Regions from separate parts of the Pseudomonas sp. PvP027 genome, predicted to be linked through region 3. Evidence: riboswitches for the same ligand, from Rfam matches in the RefSeq annotation. Region 3 holds a riboswitch; each other region holds the start of a gene.
The links. A riboswitch is a leader RNA that binds a small molecule or an ion and turns the genes downstream of it on or off. The one in region 3 is predicted to bind cobalamin.

Region 1 (10,575 bases), 110 kb from region 3:
AGCAGTGCCTGTTGACGCGCGTTGTCCAGCGTCGCGACCAGAACGCTGTCGCCCGTCGAGCGGCTGTCGAGCCCTTGAAATGAACCCGGCATTTTTGCCAGTTCGCGGCCCTGTTCATCCAGCAGCAACAGCCCTGTCTTGACGCTCGCGGCCAGACGACGACTGCCGTCGCTGCCCGGCACGAAGGCGACGGACTGAGCCTTGAACGAGGCATTTTCGGCCCAGCGCGTCAGGTTCAGGTCCATCGGCGACGAAGCCTGCGCAGCCCCGGCCGCCAGGCACAGCAAGAGCGCCAGGCACACTGGCTTGGGTGATAACGAAATCATCATGAACGGTTGAATCCTTTGAATGAGCGCTTCAGTTCGATCAGAAATGGGTGAAGGTCAGCCCGACCTTGTAAGTCGGGCCGTACTCTTCGTACTGGCCGTTGTAGGCACGGTGGCCGCTGTAGACGAAGTACGGCTGATCGGTGAGGTTCTGCGCCTCGAAGCTGACCTTGAGGTTCTTCGTCAGTGAATAGCGCGCGCTGAAATCCACGAAGGTCTGCGCGTCCACGTACTGGTCATGGTCCTTGTCGCCGATCGCCGCCAGCTCGTAGAGGTAGGCCGACTTGTAGTTGGCGGACAGACGCAGACTGAGCTTGTCGTTCTCCCAGCCGAGCATGACGTTGCCGACGGTTTTCGACTGGCTGGGCAGGTCGATATCGCGCGTGCGATGGGTGCCGGTGCTCTGGTCGAAACCGTTGATGCTCGCGTCGGAGCGGCTCAGCGTGGCGTTGGCGCCCAGCAGCAAACCGTTCCACGGTGACGGCAGCCAGTCGAGCTTCTGCGAGTAGGCCAGCTCCAGGCCATACAGCTTGGCCTTGTCGCCATTGGCAAAGGTGTTGGCTTCGGAGAAGTTCGCCCACTGTCCGGTGCCCGCCAGGTCAGTGTTGTAGACGAAATTCTGAATGTCCTTGTAGAACACGAACGCCGACACCGTGCCGGCGCGGCCCATGAAGTGTTCGATGCCCAGGTCGAGGTTGCTCGACTCCAGCGGTTTGAGATTCGGGTTACCGAAAGACGCTTCGTCATCGTCGATCACAAAACCCGGTGCCAGTTGCCCGAACGTGGGACGTACCACGGTTTTGGTCCACGCAGCGCGCAGTTGGGTACTCTTGTCGATCTGATAACGGGCATGCAGGCCCGGCAGCCAGTGGTGATAGCGACGGTTGGTGGTATTGGACTCGAACGCGCCATCACGCACACCGGTGCCCTTGGCGTCCATTTCCGTGCCTTCGTAGCGCAGGCCGGCAATGAAGCGCCACTTGTCGACATCCAGGGTATTCATGAAGTAACCGGCGTTGATGTCTTCGTTGATCTTGAAGTCATTGGCGCGGCTTTCGGCCTCGTCGTAGGCGTCAGCAGCGTTCACGCCACCGATCAGCCCCTTGATCGCACCGGGGCTGATGCCGCTGCCGAAATTGCCCAGCCGATAGTCGATGTTGCCTTTCTGGAACTGCGTCAGGTTCAGTTGCTGGTCGCTGAAACCCAGGTCATCGAAATCCTCGTATTTCCAGACGTCCAGGTCGTTGCTCTTGTCGCGGCGGCTGACCTTGCCGCCAAACTTGAACTGCGAGGCATAGCCCTTGAAATCGTAATCGCGGGCCAGGTCGAGGCGCAGGTTCTTCTCGGTGTCCTGGGTGTACTGTTTTTCCCGGTCGACCTTGTCCAGGGTGAAGTTCGAGTTGTCGTAGAACGCGGAGCCGACAATCGGCCGCGGCTTGTCGCGGTCATAGAAACCGCTGTCGGCAAAATCATCGTTGCCGACGAACGTGGCGCCTGCGATGTGGCTTGGGCTGTCTTCGCTGGATTGGCTGTAACCGGCCTGGCCGCTGAGGGTCCAAAGGCCGACCATGCGCTCGCCACCGAACACGTAGGACTGGATTTCCTGGGTTTCAGTACGCGCCTTGAGCTTGCGCGTGCCCTCGGCATCGCCGGTCTGCCCTGCGCTCTGCGCATCGGCGAACTCGAAACCGTTGGTGGTACGGACTTCGTCGTCCTTGAAGCGGCTGTACAGGGTGCGCAGGTAATACTTGCTGACGTCATCGGGCCGGTAATCGAAGTTCAGGCCGCCACCGGCGCGCTCGCGGCTGATGTCGTAGTCGCGCTGTTCGAATGATTGCAGCCGCGCGCCATCCCAGTCACCGCCGGTTTCGACGTTGTCGGAGCCGAAGTCACGCTTTTGCCAGCTCAGCGCTGCCGCCACACCGAAGTTGTCGATGCCGTCGCCGAGGCTGAAACGGTTGCTCGCCGCGCCGGAAAACTTGGGGCTGGTCTGACGGGTGTTCTTGTCGTAGCTGGCTTCGCTGCTGCCGGTGTAGAACAGGCCCTTGTGGTCGAAGGCCGAGAGGCTCTCGACATCGATGGTGCCCCCCAGTGAATTGGCGTCCATGTCCGGGGTCAGGGTCTTGATCACTGACAGGGATTGCACCAGTTCGGCGGGCAGCACATCCAGTGCCACGGCGCGTCGATCACTTTCCGGGGCGGGCACCATCGTGCCGTTGATGGTCACGCTGTTCAGGTCGGGGGCCAGGCCACGAACGGTGACAAAGCGCCCCTCGCCCTGATCGCGCTCGACGCTGACACCCGGCAGGCGCTGCACCGCTTCGGCGACGTTCTGGTCCGGTAACTGCGCAACGCCGTCGGCATGCACCACGCTCTTGATGCTGTCGGAGCTGCGTTGCTCCTTGAGCGCGTTGTCGATGCTCGCGGCCTGCCCGACCACTTGCACGTGCTCGGTGGTATCGGCTTCGGCGGCCTGCAAGCGTTCGCTGCTGATGGCAAACGCCAGCGCGCTGAGTGTGAAACCGACCAGTTGGGCCCTGCTGCGACGCCTGTGCATGTAAGTCCTCCCCCATAATCCCGACAGGCCAGGCAAATGGCCCGGCAACTGGAGGCGCAAGCTAGAGTCGTGCAGTGACGGTTCTGTGACAGGTAACGGGCGTAGGGGGTGAAAACAGCAGGTTCAGGGGGTACCGGGCAGATAAATGAGCTGATTTGACTTTCAGGCGGCGTATGAAAAGCCGACGTCTAGGTATGCGTATGTGAATCTCGTCCCCACGCTCCGCTTGGGAATGCAGTTCGTGACGCTACGCGTCACACAGCGGCTCTGCGACATAAGGTGGATTCGGGTTCGACTCAGGTCACCTTTTCGCCCCTCGGCGACTCACTTTGAAGGACCAAAGTGAGCAAAGTCCCCGCTCCTGTTTCCGGCCCGACTTCGTCGGATTCCTTCGCCCTGTCACTGATCCGGGGGTGGCGTACAAGCCAGTCGAGTAGAAAAAACCTGCAACATACGTGAGCTGATTCGACCTTTCGCGGTCCGCGTTACCCGTCACCGAAGTGTCATGTGCATCTGTTCTGCTGGCCGATAATCAGCACCTCGGAAGCCGTCTGCTCATGTTCAGGATCATCCAACCTCATCGCTGGAAACTCGCCGTGCTGATGGTCGCCTCCAATCTCGGCCTGCTGGCGTTTCTGGCATTCGGCACCGTCAAACATGTCAGCGAATGGCAGTGGCTGGACATCGTCGGTGAAGGTGGCTCTGCCCTGCTGTCGCTGGTCTGGCTGTTTCTGGTGTTCAAGAGCAGACCGGCCGGCCGGGTGACCAATTACCTGTCGATCGGCCTGAGCTGCGTGTTCTTTTCGTGGTGGATCGACGCGCTCGACGAATTCATCCGCCTGCCCGCCGAGATCGAATGGGATCACTGGCTGGAATCCGGCCCTATGCCGGTCGGTCTGATCCTGTTGACCCTGGGCATCTACCACTGGCATCGCGAGCAACTGGCAATCAGTGCGCAAATGGAAAAGCGCGAGCGCGGCTTCCGCGAGCATCGGCTGTACGACAAACTCACCCCGCTGGGCAGCGCCGACTACCTGAAGCGCCAACTAGTGGCCAGCCTGGAACAGAGCGTCTGCCAACAGCAGCCGCTGTCGCTGCTGGCACTGGACGTGGATGGTTTCAGCGCAATCAACAATGCCTTCGGGCATGCCGAGGGCGATGAGGTGCTATCAGCGCTCAGCCACTTGCTGGTGCTCAATCTGCGCCGCCAGGACCTGCTCTGCCGTCTGGCCGGCGACCGCTTTGTGGTGTTGTTGCCCAACACCGGAGAAAGCCAGGCGAAGCTGCTGGCGCTGGAGTTGCAGCAGGCGGTTGCCAGTCTGGCGCACAAGACCCGGCAACAGGGCGAACGCATTCATCTGTCGGCCAGTGTGGCAGTCGTCATGGCACTCAATGAAACGCCGGACAATCTGCTACGCCGCCTCAATCTGTCGTTGGCCCGCGCCCGACGCCCTCTGACCTGCACTGCCTGAGCGCCGGCCATGACGCTTAAAAGTGACTGGTACGAAGTCGACAGCCGCTTCATCCCCGGCCACTACCAGCCGGCTACGCTGATTGACCTGGCCTTGTCGCGTGGCATTGACAGCCATCGCCTGCTCAAAGGCACCGGCCTGTTCTACGAGGACATCGTTGCGGGCAAGACGCGTCTCAGTCCGCAGCAATTCTTCGTCCTGATCGGTAACGCGCAACGTCAGATGGAAGCCGACGACACCAGCTTCCTGTTCGGCCAGCGACTGTTTCCCGGCCACTACGGCGCGTCCAGTCACGCGCTGCGTCATGCGCAAAACCTGCATCAGGCGCTGGAGATACTGATCCGCCAACAAGCGCTGCTCAGCCCGCTGCTGATACCGCGTCTGGAGCTGGACGAACAGTTCGCCTACCTCTACTGGCTGGACAGTTGTGGCGCAGGTGAACAGCAACGCTTCCTGCTCGAAGCCGGCATGACCGCACTGGTCGCGATGAGTCAGTTGCTGAGCGGTGAGCGTTTGCCGTGGGAGTGCAGTTTCTGTCACCAAGAGCCACGCTACATCGAACAGTACTGGGTTCATCTGGGCGAAAATACGGCATTTGGCCGCCCGTTGGACATGATGCGCCTGCCCAGGCATTACCTCACCCATGCCTGGCCGGGCGCCTCCCCCACCGCCGTGCAGGTTGCGCAACAGGAAGCCGATGGGCAACTCGCAGTGCTGGGCATGTCGTTCAGCCTGCTGGACCGCTTGCACCAGCACCTGCGTGACCATGTGCGGCAGGCCACCAGCCTGGAACAGGTCGCTCACGCCTTTGCCATGAGCCCGGCCACGCTGAAGCGCAAGTTGCACAAGCACGGTACCCATTTTCAGGCGCAGCACGATCTGGCGCGCAAGCACGTCGCGCTGCACCTGTATCAGATCAAGGGCATGAGTAACGAAGCCGTGGCGGACTACCTGAACTTCAGCGATCCGGCCAATTTCCGCCGTTCGTTCAAACGCTGGACTGGCAGTACGCCTACCCTGATCCAGCGCCTGTTCAACTTCGAATAAGCACGCCTCAGCGCTGCACGCACAGCTTGTAGCCCAGGCCATGGGCCGTATGCAGCAACGGCGTATCGTGCCCACCGTCGAGTACCCGCCTGAGGACATGAATGTTGCTGCGCAAGCTGCTGCTGTTCGGGGTATCACGGCCCCACAGCGCCTCTTCCAGCTCGCCTCGCTTGACGATATGCGGGCTTTTGCGCATCAACAGTTCCAGCAGTTTCATGTTGGTCGGGTTGAGCTTCAAAGGCACGCCTTTGCGGGTGACCTCAAGGGTGTCCAGATCGAACTGCAGGTCGGCAACCACCATCATCCGGTTGTCCTTGCGCTGCCGCCGGCTGACTATCGCGTCTACCCTGGCGAGCACTTCGGACATTGCAAACGGCTTGGTGATGTAGTCGTCGGCCCCCACCTTGAAACCGGTGAGCCGATCATCCAGTTCATCGCGCGCGCTGAGCATCACAATCGCGACGTCTGACTTCGAGTACTGGCGCAGGCTGTGACAGATCTGATTGCCGTCGATGCCTGGCAGCATGATGTCGAGAATGATCGCATCGAAGCGTTTCGAGGCGGCCAGATGCAGCCCGCTCAGGCCATCCAGCGCCCCTTCTACCGCATGCCCCCTGAGCTCGAAGAATTCCAGAAGGTTATCGTGGATATCACGGTGGTCTTCAATAACCAGAATGTTCATTGCGCGCCTTGTCATTTTTCTACCCGGCCGATCGGGACCCTGTTGCCAATGCGTCTGCAGGCCCAGTGACGAATGCGTCCTGCCTGTCGACGGACACTGCCTGGCGAATCGGCTGTTGCAACCTGGATCGACCGTAGAAGCACAAGGCAACCAGCAGCGTGCTCAGCCACACCACAATACCCGCCCAGAAGGTGTGCGACATGAAGTGCCAGCCTTGCAGCACCCGCGTGGTGCCGTAAATCATCCCGAGCAGGAGAATGGCCGCCAGCAGAATGTTCGAATGCCGCCAGCAGTAACGACGAGCTACGAAGTACAGGGCCAGCAAACTGAATGCGCTTGACGCATGACCGCCCGGCCAGCATCGCCCGGCGCCTGCCTCGTGCAGCAGGTTGAAGTTCCTGAACCACTCGATGTGCGCCTGGCTGCCACCGTACAAGGTGGTCTCGACGGGGCAGTAAACGCTGGTATGACTTTTCAGGTAATGGATCATGCCGGTGCTCAGCGCAAAGGCAACGACGACAAAGAAGAAATCCAGCCGGTGCCTGCGTGCAAAGCGCAGAAAGGTGCCCAACCGAGAGCCCGTCAGCCGCCTCGCGAGGCGCGAATCATCATGTTTTTCCAGCAATGGCCAGACAAAGGACAGCATCGCACCAATGATTGCCAGCTCACCGGTCCAGTTCGGGATGATTCGCGCCCATCTGTGCGTGATGTTTTCGAACAGATGGCTCTGGCCGATGGGAAACACCCCAGCCGTCGAATCAAAAAACAGGTTACTCAGTTGCCGGTCGATCGTGGTCAGGTCGAAGGTGACGAAGACCAGTAGAGCGAAAAACACAGGCACACCCAGGTTTATGCCGTAAAACCGCAGCCTGGCGCTGGAAGATGTCGTCAATTGAATTGCTCGCTGTTGAGGTTTGCCCATTGCCCGGCATTCAGGGCGCCAAGAATTTTCGGCTGGTGGGTGCCGTCTATTTGCACGAAAAACGCCTGGGCGTACTCACTGGAGCGCTCGCCGCCAGGTACGCCGACCTTACGTTCGAACTGGTCGATGCAGCCACTGTGCGTCACCAGCACCATGTTCTCGCCACTGACCTTGTGGGCCTGCACAGCCTTCATGAAGCCGCTGTCACAGTCGTTGATCCAGTCCTGGCCGGCCACCGCGTGCCCTGCCAGCAGTTGCGCAGTCTGTTGCGTGCGGGTCTTGGGGCTGGCGATCATGCGCGCGTGGTCCATGCCCATTTTCTGCAACCCGGCACCTACCGCCAGCGCGGCATCGCGGCCGTTGAAGGTGATGCCGTCGGCGTCACTCATGCACGGGTTGCTTGAACGATCACAGCGCTCGGCGTGGCGAATCATCACGACCACATTGCCTTGTCGCCAGTGCTCGCGAAGACCGGAAACGCTCAGGTTGCTGCCGACCCCCAGGTCCACCACATGCACGCCCGAGAACGCCGAGTAGAACCAAGCGCAGATAGCCGTCAGCACGACGGCAACGGACATCGATACGATGTTCCGATGCAATTTGTAGCGCTGGCGAATGCTCGAACCGGGAAGTACATTTTTGTTGATTATCGTGTCGGTCAAGGGACCACTCCTGCCATGAACCTATGTGTGGCGTTGACCCGCTCGGTGCCCGAGGCCTTCGCCGCTCCCATGCAGGCAAGATAGGTTCAGCATCGTCCCGACTCAGTGAAGAAGATGTGAAAAACGTGTTGTGGCCGAGCGCCATGTTTTTCGCGCGAGCGCTCTGGAATGAGGGTTTGCGATTTTCCGGACGCGAACATGAAGATAATTTAAGCGTTTTCCCCGAAAGCACCGTGCCCATCGGGACGGTCTGGGCCTGACCTATGCGTCTGCTGCAGCTGCGGCGCGCAAAGGATTAGCCACTAAAACGCTTATCGTTTACCATGCCGCGCGTCGGTTTCCGAGAGGAACTAACAGGGAATTCGCACGCCTTCTTCCACCAGGCGAAAACGAAACTGCCCCCGCAACTGTAGGCACCGAGCCTGCTCCATGACTGCCACTGGATCGTGATCCGGGAAGGCCGGAGCAAGGCGATGACATGCCAGTCAGGAGACCTGCCGACCCGATTCAACCAACTAACCGGCGGGGTGTCCGGGAAGGACATCCGCACGCGTCGGCATTACCTGTCGTGCCCGGACATTATCCGGGGATGTGTTTCCTGATATGCATTGCGCCCTGGCACCTGCTCCAACGGAGACCGCATTCCATGTCGCTGCCCCGCCTCGCCGCACTCGCTGTCAGCCTTACGTTGTCCACCCTGGCCCTCGCCGCACCCACCCAGTATCCGCTGACCATCGAAAACTGTGGCACGCCCCTGACCTTCACGCATGCGCCAGCCAGGGCTGTGACCATTGGCCAGGCCGGCACCGAAATGCTTTATGAACTGGGCCTGGGCGACAGGCTGGTCGGCACCTCGCTGTGGTTCAACAACGTGTTGCCACGCTTCAAGGCGCAGAACGACAAGGTCGAACGCCTGGCCGACAACGACCCCAGTTTCGAAGCGGTGATTGGCAAGCGACCGGAACTGGTGGCCGTGCAACTGGAATGGATGGTCGGTAAACAGGGCGTGGTCGGCACCCGCGAGCAGTTCCATGACCTGAAGATACCTACTTACATCCTGCCTTCCGATTGCGAAGGCAAGGACAATCTGGTCGGTGCCGATGGCACACGCCTGGAGCCGTTCCGCATCGAGACCATCTACAAGAGCATCGAACAACTGGCGCAGATTTTCGATGTGCAGGATCGCGGCGACGCGCTGGTCACAGACCTCAAGGCCCGCCTGAGCGCGGCGATTGCCAACGTCAGGCAGAACAAGGCGAACGACGTCTCGGCGCTGTTCTGGTTTTCCAGTTCCGACCTCGCCAGCGACCCTTTCGTGGCAGGCCGCAAAGGCATCCCGGACTTCATGCTCAACAGCCTGGGCATGCGCAATATCGTTAAGTCCGACGAGGAGTGGCCAACCGTGGGCTGGGAAACCATCGCCAAGGCCAACCCGAGCATTCTGGTCATCGCCCGCATGGATCGCCGCCGCTTTCCGGCCGACGACTACCTGAAAAAAATAGAATTCCTCAAGTCCGATCCGGTGACCCGCAACATGGATGCGGTCAAGCATGACCGGATCGTGATCATCGACGCCGAGGGCATGCAGGCTGGCCTGCGTCTGTTCACCGGGTTCGAGGAACTGGCTGACGCCGCCAACCGTTTCAACGCTGCCAAATGAGATTGCCGATAGCGTTGGTTCATGTGCTCTGGGTCTCGGCAGTGCTGGTGCTGGCGATCATGATCGGCGCAGCGATCGGCGAAACCTCGATCAGCCTGAGCGTGGTCTTTCAGGTGCTGGCCAATAAAATCTGGGCCGCCGGCTATGTGCTCGACCCTATAGATGAAGGCATCGTCTGGAACTACCGGTTGACCCGCGCCATTGTCGCAGCCGCCTGCGGGGCCGGGCTGGCGATCTGTGGTGTGGTGTTGCAATCGTTATTGCGCAACCCGCTGGCAGACCCGTATCTGCTGGGGATTTCCGCAGGGGCCTCGACCGGCGCGGTACTGGTCGCGATTCTGGGCTTCGGTGCAGGCGCGATCTCGATGTCTGCGGGCGCCTTTGCCGGTGCTGTGGCAGCGTTTTCGCTGGTTGCCCTGCTGGCGCACTCTTCACGCGGCACCACGGCAGCCGGGCAGATCATTCTGGCCGGGATCGCCGGTTCGCAACTGTTCAATGCCCTGACCTCTTTTCTGATCACCAAATCCGCGAGCTCCGAGCAGGCACGCGGCATCATGTTCTGGCTGCTGGGCAACCTCAGCGGCGTGCGCTGGCACTCGGTCTGGCTGGCAGTGCCGACGGTGCTGCTCGGTCTGCTGGTGTGCCTCTGGCACCGGCGAGCGCTGGACGCATTCACCTTCGGCAGCGACTCGGCGGCGTCACTGGGAATCGCGGTACGGCGCGTGCAGATCATCCTGATCGCCAGTGCTGCGCTGGTCACCGCAGTGATGGTCTCGATTGTCGGCTCCATCGGTTTTGTCGGGCTGGTGATCCCCCATGCGGTGCGTATGCTGGTCGGTGTCCGCCATGCCCGGCTGGTGCCGCTGAGTGCCTTGAGCGGCGCACTTTTTCTGATCGCTGCCGACATCCTCTCGCGCACTCTGATCAAGGGGCAGGCGCTGCCGATCGGCGTGATTACCGCACTGATCGGCGCACCGGTCTTCGCTTTGATTCTTATCCGGGGCAACAGCACGCGATGAACGCCTTACCCCATCAGCTCAGCGCACCGGTACTCGGATGTTCCGGTCTGGGCTATTCGGTACGTGGCGCGGCGCTGCTGCGCGATGTCGACCTGAGCATCGCCATGGGTGAAACCCTGGCCGTGGTCGGCCCCAACGGTTCGGGCAAATCCACCCTGCTCAAGCTACTGGCCGGTATTCAGAAGCCGGTCAGCGGCGCGGTCAGCCTGGGCGGGCAAGCGCTTGAGG
Region 2 (10,575 bases), 780 kb from region 3:
ATGGACGTCTTTTTGCCGTACCGCGCGGCACATGTCATGGCCGAACTCATAAGTCACATCTAGTTCGATTGAATTTGCAAATCACTTTCATAAAAGGCATAGTCTCGCCATCTTAACTAGTCAGCCACGGTTGTGCCCATGCAAGTTGTTCGCTTCGCACCCCTCGTGCCTCTCGCACTCGTTACATTCCTCTTCGGTTGCTCGGCCAATATGCCGGTCGCACAGCAGGAACAGGCCCAGCCGGTTCCACGCTACCAGAGCGCAATCAACGCCAATGCCCAGTCCGCAGCCCGTCGCGCCGACGCAGCAGTTTTGCAGGACGAGCTCGCGACCGAAGACGAACTGGCCCAGTTCGCTGATAACAAGTCTTACCAACTGCCGGCCCTGGCCGACAGCATCCTTGAGCGTGGCAAATCCCTGATCGGCACACGCTACAAGTTCGGCGGCACGTCGACTTCTTCGGGTTTCGATTGCAGCGGTTTTATCGGTTATCTGTTTCGCGAAGAGGCCGGCATGAGCCTGCCACGTTCGACGCGCGAAATGATCAACGTCAACGCACCTTTGGTGGCGCGCAACAAGCTCCAGCCGGGCGATGTGCTGTTCTTCAGTACTCGCGGTCGCGGTCAGGTGAGCCACGCAGCGATCTACGCCGGTAATCAGCAGTTCATCCACTCCAGTAGTCGCCGCAGCGGCGGTGTGCGCATCGACAGCCTCGATGACGCCTACTGGAGCAAGACCTTCATCGAGGCCAAGCGGCCTCTGGCGATGGCGCCGGGTACTGTTGCAGTAAAATCGACACCTGAAGTAACGCAGACAACGGCGATGACTTCGACTACAGTCAAGACCGCGCCCAAGCGGCGTAAATAAATAGAACGCGCAGTACAAGACCTTCGGGTCTTTCTGCGTTTTTGAGCTTCTCGGCAGCGTAAGCCGCATCCGGATAGGTTGTTGTGGTTATGTCGATTGCGTTGCGCCTGTTAGTCATCTCTGTTGCTGCGTTGCTCGGTGCCTGCGCCAGCGCGCCGCCTCCGCCCAAAGCGCCCCGGATCGTTCAGCGTCCGGTGGTCACCGCACCTCCCCAGATTCTTTCTCCTGCTGCCGAAGACGTGCTGTTTCGTGCGTTGGGGCTGGTCGGCACGCCTTATCGCTGGGGTGGCAACACGCCTGACTCCGGTTTCGATTGCAGCGGTCTTATAGGTTATGTCTATCGTGATGCGGCGGGGATTTCCCTGCCGCGTTCCACGCGCGAGATGATCGTGATGGGCGCGCCGAATATTCGTCGCGAGCAATTGCAGTCAGGTGATCTGGTGTTCTTCGCCACATCGGGCGGTTCGCAGGTGTCCCACGCGGGGATCTATGTTGGCGAAGGCCGCTTCGTGCATGCCCCGGCCAGCGGCGGCACGGTGAAGCTCGACAGCCTCGACAAGCCTTACTGGCAGAGAGCCTATCTCAACGCCAAACGCGTGATTCAGCCGTCCAGTCTGGCGCAGAATCGGCCGTAGCGCTTCGCCTGCCCGCGATCTGGCCAGAACTTATCGTGCGACGCTCCGCGTCCTCTTGACGACGCAGAGCGTCGAGAACTGCATTCCCACGCTGGAGCGTAGGGAACGATGATCTCAACTATCGTGCGACGCTCCGCGTCAAACCTCTACGCTCCGCGTTACTGAGCTGCCTTGGCTGATGTCACACGCCAGATCTTGTTGCCGACATCGTCGGCCACCAGCAATCCGCCGCGCTGGTCATTGACCACGCCAACCGGACGACCCATGGCTTTTTCATCCTTGTTGAGGAAGCCGGTCAACACATCGACCGGTGTGCCGTTGGGTTTGCCGCCACTGAATGGAATGAACACCACCTTGTAGCCGCTGTGCGGTTTGCGGTTCCATGAGCCGTGCTGGCCAATGAACAGGCCTTCGTTGAACGGTGCAGCCAGTGTCTTGCCGTCGGCGAACACCAGGCCCAGCGAAGCGGTGTGCGGACCGACTGCGTAATCCGGGGCAATCGCCTTGGCGACCAGTGCCGGGTTCTGCGGCTTGACGCGCTCGTCGACGTGCTGGCCGTAGTAGCTGTAAGGCCAGCCATAGAACGCGCCGTCCTGTACCGAGGTCACGTAGTCAGGCACCAGGTCACTGCCGATCTCGTCGCGCTCGTTGACCGCTGTCCACAGCTTGCCGGTCTTCGGTTCCCAATCCATGCCGTTGGGGTTGCGCAGGCCGGAAGCGAAGATCCGGTGGTTGCCGGTCGCCGCGTCCACTTCCCAGATCGCTGCACGACCTTCTTCCTTGTCCATGCCGTTCTCGGCCACGTTGCTGTTGGAACCCACGGTCACGTACAGCTTGCTGCCATCCTTGCTGGCGATGACGTTCTTGGTCCAGTGGTGATTGAGCGTGCCGCCTGGCAAGTCGACTACCTTGGTCGCCTGCGCGCTGATCGAGGTCTGCCCGGATTCATACGGGAAGCTGATCAGGCGGTCGGTGTCGGCGACATACAGCTTGTTGCCCACCAGGGTCATGCCGAACGGCGAATTGAGGTTTTGCAGGAAAACCGTGCGGGTCTCTGCAATACCGTCCTTGTCCACGTCGCGCAGCAAGGTAATGCGGTTGGCGCTGGGCACACCGGCACCGGCGCGGCCCATGACTTTCTCCATCACCCAGCCGCGGATGCCCTTGGAATCATCCGGTTTGGCAGGCGAATTGGTTTCCGCCACCAGCACGTCACCGTTGGGCAGCACATACAGCCAGCGCGGGTGGTCGAGGTTCTCGGCGAATGCAGCCACTTGTGTGCCCGGCGCAGCAACCGGCTTGGCGCCTTTTTCCCAGCCTACGGCGGGTGCGATGTTGACGGTCGGGATCAGCGTCTTGTTGGGCTCCGGCAGCTTGGGCGAGGGGCCTGTTCCATCCGAGACTTGCAGGGTCGACGACTCGCCGCAGGCAGCGAGGCCGCCGGCGACCAGAAGCAACACTGCATAGTGGGGTCTGAGTTTGAACATGATCGATCTCCATAAACAAGGGCGTGGTCCAGTAACTGATAGAGGCGTCGCCAACCCGCTAGGTTCAATCACGTTCCGCGGCGACGGTGTCGATTGACGCTCCCGGCCCAACCCTCTACCCTTCGCGGTTTGTTTCAGGTGCTCTGCAATCCTCGATTGGCAGAGTGAAACAGGGAAGCCGGTGTGGGTCGACAGATCCGATCCCGGCGCTGCCCCCGCAACGGTAAATGAGTCAAGGCTGTGCCTGACGCCACTGTGTTTCGACATGGGAAGGCGCACAGCCGGGGTGACCCGCTCATGAGCCCGGAGACCGGCCTGAATCACTCAATGGCATCACGGAGGGTGATGTTCTGTGCAGGGCGTTGCCGTGCTGTCCAGTGCTGTCCTTCCGTCTGTTGTCGCCTGCCCCGAGCGGAGAACCCAGATGAACGAATCCCCCGAACGCGACGAACGCCATCTGGCGCGCATGCTGCGCAAGAAAGCCGTCATGGACGAGCGTATTGCCAGCTCGCCCAACGAGTGCGGCCTGCTGCTGGTATTGACCGGCAATGGCAAGGGCAAGAGCAGCTCTGCATTCGGCATGCTCGCCCGAGCCATGGGTCACGACATGCAGTGTGGTGTGGTGCAGTTCATCAAGGGCCGTAACAGCACGGGCGAAGAAATGTTTTTCCGCCGTTTCCCCGAGCAGGTGCGCTATCACGTGATGGGCGAGGGCTTCACCTGGGAAACCCAGGATCGCCAGCGCGACATCGCCGCCGCTGAAGCCGCCTGGGCCGTGTCTCGGGAAATGCTTCGCGATCCGGCCATTGGTCTGGTGGTGCTCGACGAACTGAACATCGCCCTGAAACATGGCTACCTCGACCTTGAACAGGTGCTGAGCGACCTGCAGGCCCGTCCGCCGATGCAGCATGTGTTGGTGACTGGCCGCGGTGCCAAACCCGAATTGATCGACCTGGCCGATACCGTTTCCGAGATCGGCGTGGTCAAGCACGCGTTTCAGGCCGGTATTCGTGCGCAGAAAGGTATCGAGCTGTGAACCCTTCATCATTGAGCACATTGCAATGAGAGCCCCGCGTGATTGTCCGGCGGTATTGATCGCTGCGCCTGCCTCCGGGCAAGGCAAAACCACGGTGACCGCTGCACTGGCACGCCTGCACCGCAACCAGGGGCGCAAGGTTCGGGTCTTCAAGTGCGGACCGGACTTTCTCGACCCGATGATTCTCGAGCGGGCCAGTGGCGCGCCGGTCTATCAGCTGGACATGTGGATGGTCGGCGCCGATGAAAGCCGTCGCCTGTTGTGGGAAGCGGCCGGCGAGGCGGACCTGATTCTGATCGAAGGGGTCATGGGCCTGTTCGATGGCACGCCGTCGAGCGCCGACCTGGCCCGGCATTTTGGCGTGCCGGTGCTCGGTGTGATCGACGGCACGGCCATGGCGCAGACGTTTGGCGCACTGGCGCTTGGTCTGGCGCGCTATCAGCCTGATCTGCCGTTTGCCGGCGTGCTGGCCAATCGCGTCGGCACGGTACGCCATGCGCAGTTGCTGGAGAACAGCCTGACCGAAGGCCTGCGCTGGTACGGCGCACTGTCCCGGGAAGTCGGCTTCGAACTGCCCAGCCGTCATCTGGGGCTGGTCCAGGCCAGTGAGCTCAACGATCTGGACGTGCGTCTGGACATGGCCGCTGCGGCGCTGGCCAGTACGTGTGAAGTGGCCTTGCCGCCGGCCGTGACCTTCACGGCGCCCGACCCGGTTCAGGTCGAGCCGCTGCTGCGCGGCGTACGCATTGCCATCGCGCGCGACGAAGCCTTCGCCTTTCTGTATGGCGCGAGCCTGGACCTGCTGAGGAATATGGGCGCCGAGCTGAGTTTCTTCTCGCCGATCCATGATCGCCAGCTGCCCGACGCCGACAGCCTGTACCTGCCAGGTGGCTACCCGGAGCTGCACCACGTTGCGCTGGCCGTCAACGGCACGATGCAGGCTTCGATCAGGGCTCACCATATAGCCGGCAAGCCGATTCTGGCCGAGTGCGGGGGCATGCTCTATTTGCTCGAAGCCTTGACCGATGTCGAGGGCGTGCGCGTCGAACTGGTCGGCTTGCTGTCCGGTGAAGCGGTCATGCAGAAGCGTCTGGCCGCGCTGGCCTTGCAAGCCGTCGAGCTGCCCGAGGGCACGCTGCACGGTCACACCTATCACCATTCGCTGACCAGCACCGAGCTGCAGCCGATTGCCCGTGGCGTCAGCCCCAATGGCGGGCGCGGCGCAGAAGCGGTTTATCGCCTGGGTCGCCTGACCGCGTCCTATGTGCATTTCTATTTTCCTTCCTGCCCCCTGGCGATAGCGGCGCTGTTCAAACCATGACCGAGCAAGCGTTCAGCCCCGAAGAGCGGGCTGCGGTGTACCGCGCTATCGCCGAACGTCGCGACATGCGCCACTTCATCGGCGGCACGGTCGAGCCCGAACTGCTGGCACGCGTGCTGGCGGCCGCGCATCAGGCTCCCAGCGTCGGGCTCATGCAGCCGTGGCGCTTCATCCGCATCAGCGACCCGTTATTGCGCGGCAGGATGCAGGCGCAGGTAGAGGAGGAGCGTATTCGTACCGCCGAGGCGCTGGGTGAGCGAACCGACGAGTTCATGAAGCTCAAGGTCGAAGGTATCAATGACTGCGCAGAAGTGCTGGTCGCCGCGCTGATGGAAGGGCGTGAACAACATATTTTCGGCCGGCGCACCTTGCCGGAAATGGACATGGCGTCGCTGTCCTGCGCGATCCAGAACCTGTGGCTGGCCTCGCGTGTAGAAGGCCTGGGTATGGGCTGGGTATCGCTGTTCGATCCCGAGGCGCTGGCCGAACTGCTGGGCATGCCCGACGGCGCCAAGCCGCTGGCGATCATTTGCCTGGGGCCGGTCAAGGAATTTTATCCTGCGCCAATGCTGGCGATGGAAGGCTGGGCGCAGGCGCGTCCGCTGCATGAGCTGCTGTATGAGAATCAATGGGGAGTGAGTCAATGAGTGTGGCGCTGCTGAGCGTCGCCGGGGTCGCGCTGGATGCGCTGCTCGGTGAGCCGAAACGATGGCATCCGCTGGTGGCGTTCGGCAACTTCGCCAGTCGGGTCGAGCAGCGTTTCAACAGTGGCGGCCGCGGCTGGCGCAGTCACGGCGTCACCGCCTGGGTCATTACCGTTGTGCCGTTGACGCTGCTGGCAACGTTGCTGAGCTGGTTGCCTGGCGTGGGCTGGCTGTTCGAGATTCTGGCGTTGTATTGCGCGCTGGGCATGCGCAGCCTGGGCGAGCACGTTCAGCCAGTGGCGCAAGCGCTGCGCAGTGATGATCTGGTCGAAGCACGTCAGCGGGTCGGTTATCTGGTCAGTCGCCAGACCACTGAGCTGGACGCTACCGAAGTGGCCCGCGCAGCCACCGAGTCGGTGCTGGAGAACGGCAGCGATGCGGTGTTCGCTGCGCTGTTCTGGTTTGTCGTGGCCGGTGCGCCCGGCGTGGTGCTGTACCGGCTGAGCAATACGCTGGACGCCATGTGGGGTTATCGCAACGAGCGCTTTGAGCGTTTTGGCTGGGCTGCGGCGAAGATCGACGATCTGCTCAACTACATTCCCGCACGTCTTGTGGCACTGACCTACGCCTTGCTGGGCAAGACCCGACTGGCGCTGCGTTGCTGGCGTACGCAGGCTCCGGCCTGGGACAGTCCGAATGCCGGTCCGGTGATGGCCGCTGGCGCTGGCGCACTGGGTGTCGAACTGGGTGGCGCGGCGATCTATCACGGCGAGTTGCATCAGCGTCCGCAACTGGGGGAGGGTGCGCCTGCCGATGCGGATTCGATCGATCGCGGCTGGCAACTGGTGCAGCGTGGCGTCTGGTTGTGGCTGCTGGTCATCTGCGTGGCAGCTGATTTTTATGCTTGAGCACGGCGGGCGCTTGCGCGCGGCGGCGCAGCATTATGGTATCCATCTGGCCGACTGGCTGGACCTGTCCACCGGGATCGCGCCGTGGTCGTGGCCCATCCCGGAGATTCCGACGCGTGCCTGGGCGCGGTTGCCCGAGACCGACGATGGCCTTGAAGCAGCGGCCTGCACTTATTACGGCGTGTCCCGGTTATTGCCGGTGTCCGGTTCGCAGGCTGCGATTCAGGCGCTGCCCAGGGTGCGCAGCGGAGGGCGGGTCGGCGTACTGTCGCCATGCTACGCAGAGCACGCGCATGCCTGGCGCAAGAACGGTTTCGTGGTGCGTGAGGTCGGTGAGCAGGAGGTCGAATATTTTCTCGACAGTCTGGACGTGCTGGTGGTAGTCAACCCCAACAATCCGACTGGTCTGCACGTGAGCGCCGAGCGCCTGCTGGAGTGGCATGCGCGACTGGCCGAGCGCGGTGGCTGGCTGGTCGTCGATGAAGCGTTCATGGATAACACGCCGGGCATGAGCCTGGCGGCCGAGACCTGGCGTGCCGGGCTGATCGTCCTGCGTTCGTTTGGCAAGTTTTTCGGCCTGGCGGGCGTCAGGCTCGGTTTTGTCATGGCCGAGCCGGTACTGTTGAGAATGCTGGCGCAGGAAATCGGCCCCTGGTCGGTCAGTGGGCCCACGCGGATCATCGGTCAGGTGTGCCTCAGCGATCAGCAGGGGCAGGCGCGCCAGCGTGAGCGCTGTGAACAGGCCCGCGCCCGGCTGGTGGCGTTGCTCGACCGCTACGGCCTGAGCCCGCAAGGCGGCTGTGCGCTGTTCCAGTGGCTGGTGACCCCTGAAGCGCAGACGCTCTATGAGTTTTGTGCGCAGCGTGGCGTGCTGCTGCGCCTGTTCAAGGGGGATACCCCCGAGACTTCCAGTCTGCGTTTCGGTCTGCCGTGCGACGAGGCCGACTGGCTGCGGCTGCACGATGTTCTGCTTGAATACCGCAAGGAATACCCATGAGCACGCTGATGGTACAAGGCACCACCTCCGATGCCGGCAAGAGCACTCTGGTGACGGCCCTGTGCCGCTGGCTGACCCGCCAGGGTGTCAAAGTCGTGCCGTTCAAGCCGCAGAACATGGCGCTCAACAGCGCGGTGACCGCAGACGGCGGCGAGATCGGTCGCGCACAGGCCGTGCAGGCCCAGGCGTGCTACCTCGAACCGCACACCGACATGAACCCGGTGCTGCTCAAGCCCAACAGTGACACCGGCGCGCAGGTGATCATTCACGGCCGCGCCGTGACCACCATGAATGCGGTGGCGTATCACGGCTACAAAGAGATAGCCATGCAGGCTGTGCTGGAGTCGCATCGGCGCTTGGGTGAACGCTATCCGGTGATCGTCGTCGAGGGCGCGGGTTCTCCGGCCGAGATCAATCTGCGCGCCAACGATATTGCCAACATGGGCTTTGCCGAAGCGGTCGATTGCCCGGTGCTGCTGATTGCCGACATCAATCGTGGCGGGGTGTTTGCCCATCTGGTCGGTACGCTCGAGTTGCTGTCGCCCAGCGAGCAGGCGCGGGTCAAGGGTTTCATCATCAACCGTTTTCGTGGCGACATCGCCTTGTTGCAGCCGGGCCTGGACTGGCTGGAAGCACGCACCGGCAAGCCGGTGGTCGGCGTGCTGCCCTACGTGATGGATCTGCACCTGGAGGCCGAAGACGGCCTGGACCAGCGTCAGACCGACAAGGTCGAGCATGTGCTGAACGTGGTGGTCCCGGTGCTGCCTCGCATCAGTAATCACACCGATTTCGACCCGCTGCGCCTGCACCCTCAGGTCAATCTGCAATTCATCGGCCCCGGCCAGGCGATTCCGCCTGCGGACCTGATCATTCTGCCCGGCTCCAAGAGTGTGCGCAGCGATCTGAACTACCTGCGCAATAATGGCTGGGACACCGCCATCGATCGACATTTGCGTTACGGCGGCAAGCTGATGGGGATTTGCGGCGGTCTGCAAATGCTCGGTGAGCAGGTACATGATCCACTCGGGCTGGAAGGCGCAGCCGGGTCCAGCGCCGGGTTCGGCTTGCTGGCCATGAGCACGGTGCTGGAAGCGGAAAAGCAATTGCGCAATGTGCGCGGTCGTCTGACCCTCGAAGACGCCGAGGTCAGCGGTTACGAAATTCATGCCGGTGTCACGACAGGGCCGGCGCTTGAGCAGGCTGCCGTGCAACTGGACGACGGGCGTTGCGACGGCGCGCAGAGTGTCGACGGGCAGGTGCTGGGGACTTACCTGCACGGCCTGTTCGAATCACCTGCTGCCTGTAGCGCGTTGCTGCGCTGGGCGGGGTTGGCGAACGTGCAGTCCGTCGATTATCACGCCCTGCGCGAGCGCGACATCGAACGCCTGGCGGACCTGGTGGAAAAGCACCTGGACGGCCCATTGCTTCGCGAACTGTGCGGCCTGGAGGCGAACTGAATGCTGCAATTGATCCTCGGCGGCGCGCGTTCCGGCAAGAGTCGCCTGGCGGAAAAACTGGCCGCCGACAGCGCGCTGAGGGTGGTCTACATCGCCACCAGTCAGCCTCTGGACGGCGAAATGAATCAGCGTGTTGCCAGCCATCGCGCACGCCGTCCCGAACATTGGGGACTGGTCGAAGAACCGATCGAGCTGGCGCGCGTGCTGCGCGAAAACGCGGCGCCCGATTGCTGCCTCTTGGTCGATTGCCTGACCCTCTGGCTGACCAATCTGCTGATGCTCGACAACCCCGAGCGCCTGCTTCAAGAACGTGAATCCCTGCTCGACAGTCTTGCCGGGCTGCCGGGTGAAATCATTTTTGTCAGCAACGAAACCGGGCTTGGCGTCGTGCCGCTCGGCGAACTGACCCGTCGCTATGTCGATGAAGCCGGCCTGTTACATCAGGCGCTGGCCGAGCGTTGCCAGCGTGTCGTGTTGACCGTTGCCGGCTTGCCCCTGACGTTGAAAGGAACCGCGCTATGAGTAATTCCTGGTGGCTCAAGCCTGCACAGGCCATTGATGTGCCAATGCGCGAGGCGGCACTGGCCCGTCAGCAGCAACTGACCAAACCCGCCGGTTCGCTGGCGCAACTGGAGCGTCTGGCAGTGCAGCTGGCCGGCTTGCAGGGGCGTGAGCGTCCGGCCGCCGATCAACTGTGGATCTCGATTTTTGCCGCGGATCACGGCGTCGTCGCTGAAGGCGTGTCGGCGTACCCGCAGGAAGTCACCGGGCAGATGCTGCACAACTTCGTCAATGGCGGCGCCGCGATCAGCGTGCTGGCGCGTCAGCTCTCCGCGCAACTGGACGTGGTCGATCTGGGCACCGTGTCGCCAATGGATTTGCCCGGGGTGCGCCATCTGCGCATTGGCGCGGGCACCGCCAATTTTGCCCAAGGGCCGGCCATGAGTGTCGAGCAGGGGCTCGCCGCCCTGCAGGCCGGGCGTGACAGCGTATTGCGCGCCAAGGCTGTCGGCACCGAACTGTTCATCGGTGGCGAGATGGGCATCGGCAACACCACAGCCGCCAGCGCAGTCGCCTGCTCGCTGCTGGAGTGTGCCGCGCCATTGCTGGTCGGTCCGGGCACCGGGCTGAACGCCGAGGGTATTCAGCACAAGACTCATGTCATCGAACGCGCGCTTGCATTGCACGCCGAGCAGGCCGGTGACCCGTTGAATAGCCTGTTC
Region 3 (10,575 bases):
CGATGATTGCCAGAGTGATCGCCAAGCGTCTCGCGCCGTTCTACAGCAGCCCGCAGATCGAAGCGCGCCTGCAGTTTCTCAGCGACAAGGAGAAAGCGCTGCAGGCGCCGCTGTTCACCACTCAGCGCACCCCGCATTTCTGCTCCGGCTGCCCGCATAACACCTCGACACGGGTGCCGGAGGGCAGTCGCGCCCTGGCCGGTATCGGCTGCCATTACATGACCATCTGGATGGACCGCGAAACCGATACGTTTACCCAGATGGGCGGCGAGGGCGTGACCTGGATCGGTCAGGCACCGTTTACCGAAACCCCGCACGTTTTCCAGAACCTGGGCGACGGCACCTATTTTCACTCGGGGCACCTGGCGCTGCGTGCGGCGGTGGCCTCGAAGGTCAACATTACTTACAAGATTCTCTACAACGACGCGGTGGCCATGACCGGTGGCCAGCCGATCGACGGCGTGCTGCGCGTCGATCAACTGAGCCGTCAGGTGTTCAACGAGGGCGTGCAGCGCATCGCGCTGGTTTCGGACGAGCCGGACAAGTACCCGAGTCGCGAGGACTTCGCGCCGATTACCAGCTTTCATCATCGGCGCGATCTGGACAGCGTGCAGCGCGAGTTACGCGAGTTCAAAGGGGTATCGGTCATCATCTACGACCAGACCTGCGCCACTGAAAAGCGCCGCCGTCGCAAACGCGGCACGATGCCCGATCTGGAAAAGCGTGCGTTGATCAACCCGGCGGTGTGCGAAGGGTGCGGCGATTGCGGGGTCAAGTCCGGGTGCCTGTCTGTGCTGCCCAAGGAAACCGCGCAGGGGCGCAAGCGCGAAATCGATCAGAGCGCGTGCAACAAGGATTTCAGTTGCGTCGAGGGTTTCTGCCCAAGCTTCGTCACGGTGCACGGCGGCAAGCTGCGCAAGCCTGCGTTGCCCAAGCAGGTCGAAGCGTTCGCACGTCTGCCGGAACCGGAGCTGCCGTCGCTCGACAGGCCGTTCAATATTCTCCTGCCGGGTGTCGGCGGGACAGGGGTGACCACCGTCGGCGCGATGCTGGGCTATGCGGCGAATCTGGAAGGCAAGGGCTGCAGCGTGCTCGATCAGGCCGGTCTGGCACAGAAATTCGGCCCGGTGGTCAGCCATATCCGCATTGCTGCGCGTCAAGAGGATCTGTTCGCTGTGCGTATCGCCGCCGGTGAAGCACACCTGCTGCTCGGCTGTGACTTGCTGGTGGCTGCCGGTCCGGATGCGATCGCCAAGCTCGACAGCAAGATTTCCCATGCCGTGGTCAACAGCCAGCAAACACCAACCGCCGAGTTCACGCGCAATCCGGATGCCGTGTTTCCGGCCGAGGCCATGAAGCAGACCATCATCGAGGCGGTCGGCGCGGCGAAGACCCACTTTGTCGAAGCCACATCGCTGGCCACCCGACTGATGGGTGACAGCATTGCCAGCAACCTGTTCATGCTCGGCTATGCCTTCCAGCTGGGCCTGATTCCATTGACCTCGGCAGCCATCGAGAAGGCCATCGAACTCAACGGCGTTGCGGTCAACCTGAATCAGCAGGCGTTTCTCTGGGGACGTCGTACTGCACACGATCCTGCCGCCGTGGAGGCCTTCGTCAACCCGCAAAACAAGGTCAGCGAGCCGCAGCCAATGGACCTTGATCAGCGCATCCAGAGCAATGTCGATACCTTGAAGCAGTATCAGAACGCCGCCTACGCCAAGCGCTATCTGGCATTGGTGCAACGCGTACGCGACAGCGAATCGCGGGCGTTTCCCGGTCAGCAGCCGACGCTGACCGAGGCCGTGGCATTCAATTACTTCAAATTGCTGGCCTATAAAGACGAATACGAAGTGGCGCGGCTTTACAGCAACGGCGAGTTTACCCGCCAGCTGCAAGCGCAGTTCGAGGGTGACTATCGGCTGGAGTTTCACCTGGCTCCGTCGTGGCTGGCCAAGCGCGACCCGCACAATGGCTTGCCGCGCAAACGCAGCTTTGGGCCATGGATGTTGCGTGCTTTCGATGTGCTGGCGACATTCAAATTCCTCCGCGGCACTGCGCTCGATCCGTTCGGCCGCAGTCTCGAACGTCAGCAGGAGAGGTCGCTGATTGACCGCTATGTCAGCGATGTCGAACTGATTCTGCAGCACCTTCAGGCGCAGAATCGCCACACCGCCTTGAGCCTGGCACGTCTGCCGGAACGCATTCGCGGCTATGGCTACATCAAGGAAAGCGCCATGAAAGCGGCTGCCGTGCAGGCCGATATCCTGCGCAAGAGCCTGGAAAGCGGCGAAGTGGCTGCGCCGAAGCTGTATGAGGCGGCTGCCTGAGGAGGGCACTGCCGATCAGCGTGCCAACCCGGCGTTGGCACGCTTTTCATCACGCCACGCGTCACTGCTTGGCACCGCGATCATCGTGCGGCGTGGAGGGAATGACTACTGCGGCCTGAACAAATGAGCATGCCCGGCGCGGTACAGCGAGGACTCGCTGAAGGTGTCGTCGGCAAGCACACGTCCGACCAGAATCAGTGCCGTACGGCGAAAGCCCTTGGCCTGCACCTTTTCCTGAATATCCGCCAGCGTGCCAATGGCCCAGTCCTGATCCGGCCAGCTGGCGCGGTGCACCACGGCAATCGGGCAGTCGGTGCCGTAATGTGGCACGAGCTCTTCAACGATCCGCTGCAGGTTGTTAACCCCCAGATGAATCGCCATGGTTGCCCGATGGCTGGCCAGACTGGCCAGTTCCTCGCCGCTGGGCATTGAGGTCTTGTCGGCATAGCGGGTCAGAATCACGCTCTGCGAAACGTCCGGCAGGGTCAGCTCTACGCCCAACAGTGCAGCGCAGGCAGCGCTTGCGGTCACCCCCGGAATGATTTCGAACGGAATGTCCAGTTCGCGCAGATGGCGGATCTGCTCGCCGATAGCGCCATACAGGCTTGGGTCTCCGGAATGCACGCGCGCCACATCCTGGCCGTGTGCGTGGGCGTCCTTGATCAGATCGATGATCTGCTCCAGATGCAGCTCGGCGCTGTTGGTTACCTGCACGGCCTGATGACCTTCCAGCACGGCGCGGGGCACCAGCGAGCCTGCGTAGATAATGATCGGGCAGCTGCGGATCAGGCGTTGGCCCTTGACGGTGATCAGCTCGGGATCGCCAGGGCCGGCGCCGATGAAATAGACAGTCAATGAATTCTCCGGAGTGAATGAGCGCGGAGGAGATTATCCGCTGTGCGCAGGGCTGATTGCCAAGGCAAATGTGGCCTGCGCGCTTTTCTGCCGTTCGATCAGCAGGGTCGCCGTACCGTCTCCCAGTTGCGCCGCCAGGGCCAGGGCCGAACCCTCGGCGACGCCATGACAGCCAGTGTTCTGGAAGACCTGCGCAGAACGGTGGGTGAGGTGCAGTTCCCACGCTACCAGTTGCGCGGCGTTGAAGCACACCAGTGGCACTGCCAGTTGCCCGGCCAGCTCAAGCAGGCCGGGCTCGGTTTCTTTCAGGTCGATGGACGCGAGTGCGGTCACCTGGCCAATTTCCAGACCAAGTGCCTGCAGGCTCTGCTCGAGCAGGTCGCGCAACAGCGCAGCCGAACAGCCGCGCCGACAGCCCAGCCCGGCCACCAGTGCTGCGCCGGGTTGAGGCGTCGCTGGATCAGGCCTGATGCAGGTCGACATTGTCGTTGTGCACATCGTTTCTGCGGAACAGCCAGGCACTGATCAATCCAAGCGCGACCCAGAACAGCGCGTTGGTGAGCAGCGAGGCAATCATGAACTGCGCTTCCAGCGCCTCGGGGGCCAGGCTTTCGTGGACCAGCGGCTGTGGCGCGCCGAGCACATGCGGGACGAGCAGAATGGCCACACCCAGTGCTTTGAGCAGCCAGTTCTGACCGAACACCAGCAAGGCCAGCCCGGCGGCAGTCGATGCGGCGGCGCCGAGCCACCACAACTGACGCTGACTCAGCTCGGCGGCGGCTGTGCCCGGGAGTTCGGGTGGCAGGCCAAAGGTCGGGGCCAGTACAAACACCGCAAAACCGGCCAGCCCCCACCATGCGCCGTGCACGGTGCGACCTGGCGCGCGCAGGGTGTAGAGCCCGGCAAGCATCAGGGCGAAGCCCACCGCGACCACCAGGTTACCGCCGGTGGTGGACAGCACACGCTGCCAGCCGTTTTCAGGTTCCCAGGCCGCTTCGTCATGGGCATGACTGTGTTCGGCCATCGCGCCGTCCGCGTGCTGATGCAGTTGCTCGGCAGGTGCGTTTTCGTAGGTCTCGGCCTGCTGGATCAGCGGCACCACCCACAGGCTTTGCAGCAGGGTCAGCAGCAGGGCGGCGAGCAGGCCGGTGAAACCTGCGGTGTAGGCGATTCGCTTGAACATTGTGTCGCCCTCAATGGCAAGGAAAGGCAGCGCTGTGACGGGTGTCGTGTGCCGCATTGTGCACGGCCGCAATGTGCGAGAAACCGGCGAAGTACACCAGGCAGGCGCCGAGAAGCGCAGCGCTGATGGCGGCTGTCAGGCGTTGAGTGCGTGTGGAGCTGGGCGCGGCGGCGTGGCTGCTGATGGTCGACATGGCGTTCCCTCTTGATGATTGGCAAGCGGGCCACGCGCAAGAGAACCTGCCGGCAGACGCCGGAGGTTTCAACTGCGCCCGCCCACCGCGGGTTTGTCATTGCAAGCATATCGGGCCGGTCTCCGGGCTCGCGAGGGGCCGCGACGTCAGTGCGTCAAAGCCTGCAAGGTCACCTTCCCATGCCAGCGGCACAGTGGATCAGACCTACTCTCGCTTACCGTTGCGGGGGCAGCACCGGACTTGCTCGACAACACGAGCGCACCGGTTTCCCGTTTCACCCCGTGAGGGGCACCCGAAACAAGGCGCACAGGAGAGCATGGGCGGCGGGGCAGCGTCAATCTGAACGATTGACCTGTCTGCAGTCACTGCGTAGCCTTGCTAGTTCGAGGTTCTCCCTGGGTAAAACATCACCCAGTGGAGCTAAGACGGGAATGCGGTACATGCCGCAGCTGCCCCCGCAACTGTAAACGGTCATGTTCATTGCACAGCCACTGCTGCGGCGGGAAGGCGCAATGAATGCGTGTCGGCACGTTGTTCATTGCCTGCCGCACGCCGCCGTGAGCCAGGAGACCTGCCTCGAACGGGCCACGCATGCCGCGGCCTCCGAGAATTCTCACTACAACCGGGCGGGGTGATCCGGTGGCGATCCGATCCGCGTGTCATGCATGCGGTTCTCGTCCTGTTTGCCCGCCGCATTGCCAAAGGGCACCTGATGAAAACACTGGCCAAGCTTCCCGTCACCATCGTTACCGGCTTCCTCGGCTCGGGCAAGACCACCCTGTTGCGGCACATGCTCGACAACGCCGAAGGGCGGCGCATCGCGGTCATCGTCAATGAGTTCGGCGAGCTGGGCATCGATGGAGAAATCCTCAAGCAGTGCACGATCGGCTGCACCGAAGAAGAAGCCAACGGCCGGGTGTACGAGTTGGCCAACGGCTGCCTGTGCTGCACCGTGCAGGAAGAGTTCTTTCCGGTCATGCGCGAACTGGTCGCGCGCCGTGGTGACCTGGACCATATCCTGATCGAAACCTCGGGGCTGGCACTGCCCAAGCCGCTGGTCCAGGCTTTTCAGTGGCCGGAAATCCGCAACGCCTGCACAGTCGATGCGGTGATCACGGTGGTCGACAGCCCGGCGGTACTGGCCGGTACCTTTGCCGCCTTCCCGGATCAGGTCGATGCGCAGCGCAAGCTCGATCCCAACCTGGACCACGAGTCGCCGCTGCACGAACTGTTTGCCGATCAACTGGCCAGCGCCGATCTGGTGATCCTCAACAAGGCCGACATGATCGACGCCGAAGGTCTGGCGACAGTGCGTGCCGAAGTTGCCGAGGAGCTGCCGCCTGCGGTCAAGGTGATCGAAGCCAGCAGTGGTCGCCTGCCGATCAGCGTGCTGCTGGGTGTCGGTGCCGAGTCCGAGCTGCATATCGATGCTCGCAAGACCCACCATGATCACCACGACGATGACGATCATGATGACCACGATCACGACGCGTTCGATTCGATTTCCCTGAAACTACCGCAAGCCGATGAAAAAGTCCTGCTCGATGCACTGAATCAACTGGTGGTGCAGCACGGCATTCTGCGTGTGAAAGGCTTCGCGGCCATTCCCGGCAAGCCGATGCGCCTGCTGATTCAAGGTGTAGGGACTCGCTTCGACAAGCATTTCGACCGCGCCTGGCGTGCCGATGAAGAGCGCGCCACGCACTTGGTGCTGATCGGTCAGGAGCTGGATGCCGTGGCCCTGCAAGCGCAACTCAATGCTGCGATTGTCGGCTAACCCATGCATTTACTGAGAACCCAGCCCGGCGGTTTCGTACCTGACGACAATATTGCCGATCTGGGCCAGACCCCGGCCGAGCTGGTGATTCTCTGCAGTGGCGACTCCAGCCTGGCACTGCTGGCCGAAGCTGCCCGGCAGCTCCCCGAAGACTACCCGAGCCTGCGTCTGGCCAACCCGATGCAGGTCCAGAATCACGCCTCTGTCGACCTCTACGTTGATGAAGTGCTGCGTCACGCAAAGGTCATTCTGATTTCTCTGCACGGCGGTATTGGCTACTGGCGCTACGGCGTCGAGCGGCTCATGGAACTCGCGGCACGCGGCGTTCAGGTCATTCTGGTGCCCGGTGATGACCGTCCTGATCCGGAACTGAGTGATCTGAGCACCGTGCCTGCCGTAGAGCGCGACCGACTCTGGCAGTTTCTGCGTCAGGGCGGCCTGCAAAACGCGCTGCAACTGTACAACTGCATGGCCAGCCGCTGGCTGGACCGCGATTATTCCTGGGCCGAGCCTGCGCCGTTGCCGCGCACGGCGATCTACCATCCTCGCCTGGCAAGTGCGCAGCTTGCCGATTGGCGGGCAGACTGGCTTGCCGAGCAGCCGGTGGTGGCGCTGCTGTTCTATCGCTCGCACCTGCAGGCCGCCAATACCGGTTTCATCGACGAGTTCTGTGTGCGCTTGCAGGCGCAAGGCATCAACCCGCTGCCCATCGCCGTGGCCAGCCTCAAGGAGCCAGGCTGTTTCACTCAGGTGGAGGACTGGCTGGATGAGGCTGAAACCGAGCTGATCCTCAATACCACCGGCTTTGCCCAGTCGAGCCCGGAAGCGCCGCATCTGCGTCCGTTTCGACGCAACGTGCCGGTCATTCAGGCCATCTGCGCGCAGGACAACGAGCCAGCCTGGCAGGCCAGCGAACAGGGGCTTGGCGCTCGTGATCTGGCGATGCACATTGCCTTGCCTGAGCTCGACGGACGCATCATCAGTCGGCCGATCAGTTTCAAGGACCTGGCCTGGCACAGCGAGCGCAGTCAGTCGGACGTGGTCTGCTACCGCGCCCAGCCCGACCGGATGGATTTCGTCGCGCAACTGGCGCGGCGCTGGATCGAGCTTGCGCGCCTGCCCAATGGCGAAAAGCGCGTGGCGCTGATCCTCGCCAACTACCCGACTCGCGATGGGCGGATCGGTAACGGTGTGGGGCTCGATACGCCTGCTGCGGCGCTGAATATCCTGTGCGCCATGCAGGCCGAGGGCTATCCGCTGGCGCCGTTGCCGGACAGCGGCACCGAACTGATCCAGCAATTGCTGGGCGGCGTGACCAATGATCTGGACAGTATCGACCAGCGCCCGTGTCAGCAAAGCATGGCGCTGGAGGAGTACCTGGCGGCGTTCAATGAGCTGCCGCAGGAAAATCGCGATGCAGTGAATGCCCGCTGGGGCACGCCGGACACCGATCCGATGTTTCGCAGTGGCCGGATGATGATCGCCGGACTGCGCTTTGGCCTCACGTTCATCGGCATTCAACCGGCACGGGGTTATCAGGTCGATCCGAGCGCGGTGTATCACGACCCGGATCTGGTTCCACCCCATGGCTATCTGGCGTTCTACTTCTGGCTGCGCAAGGCCTACGGCGCGCATGCGGTGGTGCATGTCGGCAAGCACGGCAACCTCGAATGGCTGCCGGGCAAGGGCGTGGGCTTGTCGCGAACCTGCTGGCCGGACGCGGTGCTGGGCGCCATGCCGAACATCTATCCGTTCATCGTCAACGATCCGGGCGAGGGCGCACAGGCCAAGCGGCGTACCCAGGCGGTGATCATCGATCACCTGATGCCGCCGCTGACCCGCGCGGAGACCTACGGCCCGTTGCGTAATCTGGAACTGCTCGCCGACGAATTCTACGAAGCGCAATTGCTCGATCCGCGCCGTGCGCGCGAGCTGCAGCGTGACATTCTCGAACTGGTCCGTGAAACCCATATCGATCGCGAGCTGGCGCTGGGCGAGAACCTCGACAGCGACGCCGACGCGGCGCTCTGGCTGCCACGTCTGGATACCTACCTGTGTGATCTGAAGGAATCGCAGATTCGCGATGGCCTGCATATCTTCGGTCAGTCGCCGCAAGGGCGCCTGCGCATCGACACCTTGCTGGCGCTGCTGCGTATTCCGCGTGGTGACGGGCGTGGCGCGCAGTCCAGTCTGTTGCGTGCCTTGAGCAAGGCGTTCGAGCTGGACTTCGACCCGTTGAGCTGCGAGCTGGCCGAACCCTGGACCGGCCCGCGCCCCGCTGTGTTGCACGACCTGAGCAGCGACCCCTGGCGCAGTGCGGGCGATGCTCGTGAGCGGCTGGAGCTTTACGCCGCTACCCTCATCGAACGTGTCACGCAGGGCGAAGCGTTGACCGACTTGCCGGCTCACGATGATCTGGCCCAGATCCTCGACAGCCTGCGTGACGTCGTCGCGCCGCGTCTGGACGCCTGCGGCCCCGGTGAAATGCAGGGCATGCTTGACGCCCTGAGTGGCCGTTTCGTACCGGCAGGCCCCAGCGGTGCACCGAGCCGGGGGCGCCTCGATGTGCTGCCTACCGGCCGCAACTTCTTTACCGTGGATGTGCGCAACCTGCCGACTACCACGGCCTGGCGAATCGGCTTTCAGTCCGCCAGCCTGTTGCTGGAACGACACCTCCAGGACCATGGCGATCATCTGCGCCAGCTGGGCTTGTCGGTGTGGGGCACAGCGACCATGCGCACCGGCGGTGACGACATCGCCCAGGCCATGGCGCTGATGGGCGTGCGTCCGGTGTGGGCGACGGGCAGTCAGCGGGTCGATGACTTCGAGATTCTGCCGATCAGCCTGCTGGACCGCCCACGGGTGGACGTGACGCTGCGGGTTTCCGGCTTCTTCCGCGACGCCTTCGCCAACCTCATCAAACTGTTCGACGCCGCGGTGCAGGCCGTCGCAGCGCTTGACGAGCCCGACGACATGAACCCGCTGGCGGCCAGGGTCCGTGAAGAACGGCAAGGCTTCATCGCAGAAGGCCTGAATGAAGACGAGGCGGCGCGTCAGGCCGGCTGGCGGATCTTTGGTGCCAAACCCGGTGCCTATGGCGCTGGCGTGCAGGGTGCTATCGATGGCCGCCTGTGGCAGAGCCGCGACGACCTTGCCGAGGTTTACCTGAACTGGGGCGGCTACGCCTATGGCGCTGCTGATGAAGGTACGCCCGCGCGTCAGCGCTTTGCCCAGCGGCTTTCTCAGGTGCAGGCGGTGCTGCAGAATCAGGACAATCGCGAGCACGATCTGCTCGACTCAAATGACTACTACCAGTTTCAGGGCGGCATGCTCGCCGCTTCTGAAAGCCTCAGCGGGCAGAAGACCGCCAGTTACCATGGCGATCACAGCCAGCCAGACCTGCCGAAAATCCGCACCCTCAAGGAAGAACTGAACCGGGTGATACGCTCGCGCGCAGCGAATCCGAAATGGATCGAAGGGGCCAAGCGCCATGGTTACAAGGGTGCATTCGAGATGGCCGCGACCGTGGATTTCCTGTTCGCGTTCGATGCGACCACCGAACTGATCGATGATCACCAGTACGCGCTGCTCGCCGACGCCTATCTGCTGGACCCGGCGACTCGCGACTTCATCGCTCAGCACAACCCCGATGCCTTGCGCGACATGACCGAGCGCATGCTCGAAGCCCAGCAGCGTGGCCTCTGGCAGGAGCCTGGCGAGTATCAGCAGGCGCTGGAAGACCTGCTCCTGGATATAGAAGAGAACTGATGACCGTGTCTGATTCAACGATGAGCGAAACTCCGCATTTTCCACTGGCCGCTGTGGTCGGTGCCGACGACCTGAAACTGGCGTTGTGCCTGACTGCCATCGATCCGCGCATCGGCGGCGTGTTGATCGAAGGGCCGCGGGGCATGGCCAAATCGACACTGGCCCGCGGGCTGGCCGATGTGCTGGCCAGCGGTCAGTTCGTCACCTTGCCGCTGGGTGCCACCGAAGAGCGTCTGGTCGGCACGCTGGATCTTGACGCCGCGCTGAGCGAAGGCCGAGCACGCTTCTCTCCGGGCGTGCTGGCCAAGGCCGACGGTGGCGTGCTGTATGTCGATGAGGTCAACCTGCTTGCCGACCACCTGGTCGACCTGCTGCTGGACGTCGCGGCCAGCGGCGTCAACCTGGTCGAGCGCGACGGTATCTCCCATCGTCACGCTGCGCGTTTCGTGCTGATCGGCACCATGAACCC

Region 1: another riboswitch for cobalamin. It lies ahead of JOE33_RS24255 (ABC transporter substrate-binding protein); the one in region 3 lies ahead of JOE33_RS24730 (CbtB domain-containing protein).
Region 2: another riboswitch for cobalamin. It lies ahead of cobO (cob(I)yrinic acid a,c-diamide adenosyltransferase); the one in region 3 lies ahead of JOE33_RS24730 (CbtB domain-containing protein).

The regions. Positions count from the first base shown of each region.
Region 1 covers NZ_JAFIBK010000001.1:5,554,777-5,565,351, reverse strand. Annotated here, with positions in the region: gene JOE33_RS24290 (phytase) at 1-329, opposite strand, end outside; gene JOE33_RS24285 (TonB-dependent receptor) at 367-2,883, opposite strand; gene JOE33_RS24280 (GGDEF domain-containing protein) at 3,441-4,355, shown strand; gene JOE33_RS24275 (AraC family transcriptional regulator) at 4,365-5,402, shown strand; gene JOE33_RS24270 (response regulator transcription factor) at 5,410-6,084, opposite strand; gene JOE33_RS24265 (phosphatase PAP2 family protein) at 6,104-7,006, opposite strand; gene JOE33_RS24260 (histidine phosphatase family protein) at 6,973-7,668, opposite strand; cobalamin riboswitch at 7,986-8,185, shown strand; gene JOE33_RS24255 (ABC transporter substrate-binding protein) at 8,315-9,328, shown strand; gene JOE33_RS24250 (iron chelate uptake ABC transporter family permease subunit) at 9,325-10,347, shown strand; gene JOE33_RS24245 (ABC transporter ATP-binding protein) at 10,344-10,575, shown strand, end outside.
Region 2 covers NZ_JAFIBK010000001.1:4,891,337-4,901,911, forward strand. Annotated here, with positions in the region: gene JOE33_RS21205 (NAD-dependent deacylase) at 1-63, shown strand, start outside; gene JOE33_RS21210 (C40 family peptidase) at 139-867, shown strand; gene JOE33_RS21215 (C40 family peptidase) at 957-1,502, shown strand; gene JOE33_RS21220 (sorbosone dehydrogenase family protein) at 1,661-2,989, opposite strand; cobalamin riboswitch at 3,109-3,323, shown strand; gene cobO (cob(I)yrinic acid a,c-diamide adenosyltransferase) at 3,414-4,025, shown strand; gene JOE33_RS21230 (cobyrinate a,c-diamide synthase) at 4,051-5,346, shown strand; gene bluB (5,6-dimethylbenzimidazole synthase) at 5,343-5,993, shown strand; gene cbiB (adenosylcobinamide-phosphate synthase CbiB) at 5,990-6,898, shown strand; gene cobD (threonine-phosphate decarboxylase CobD) at 6,891-7,895, shown strand; gene JOE33_RS21250 (cobyric acid synthase) at 7,892-9,352, shown strand; gene cobU (bifunctional adenosylcobinamide kinase/adenosylcobinamide-phosphate guanylyltransferase) at 9,353-9,874, shown strand; gene cobT (nicotinate-nucleotide--dimethylbenzimidazole phosphoribosyltransferase) at 9,871-10,575, shown strand, end outside.
Region 3 covers NZ_JAFIBK010000001.1:5,669,008-5,679,582, forward strand. Annotated here, with positions in the region: gene JOE33_RS24710 (indolepyruvate ferredoxin oxidoreductase family protein) at 1-2,330, shown strand, start outside; gene cobM (precorrin-4 C(11)-methyltransferase) at 2,436-3,185, opposite strand; gene JOE33_RS24720 (cobalamin biosynthesis protein) at 3,219-3,668, opposite strand; gene JOE33_RS24725 (CbtA family protein) at 3,646-4,368, opposite strand; gene JOE33_RS24730 (CbtB domain-containing protein) at 4,379-4,561, opposite strand; cobalamin riboswitch at 4,657-4,872, opposite strand; cobalamin riboswitch at 4,931-5,155, shown strand; gene cobW (cobalamin biosynthesis protein CobW) at 5,274-6,338, shown strand; gene cobN (cobaltochelatase subunit CobN) at 6,342-10,106, shown strand; gene JOE33_RS24745 (AAA family ATPase) at 10,106-10,575, shown strand, end outside.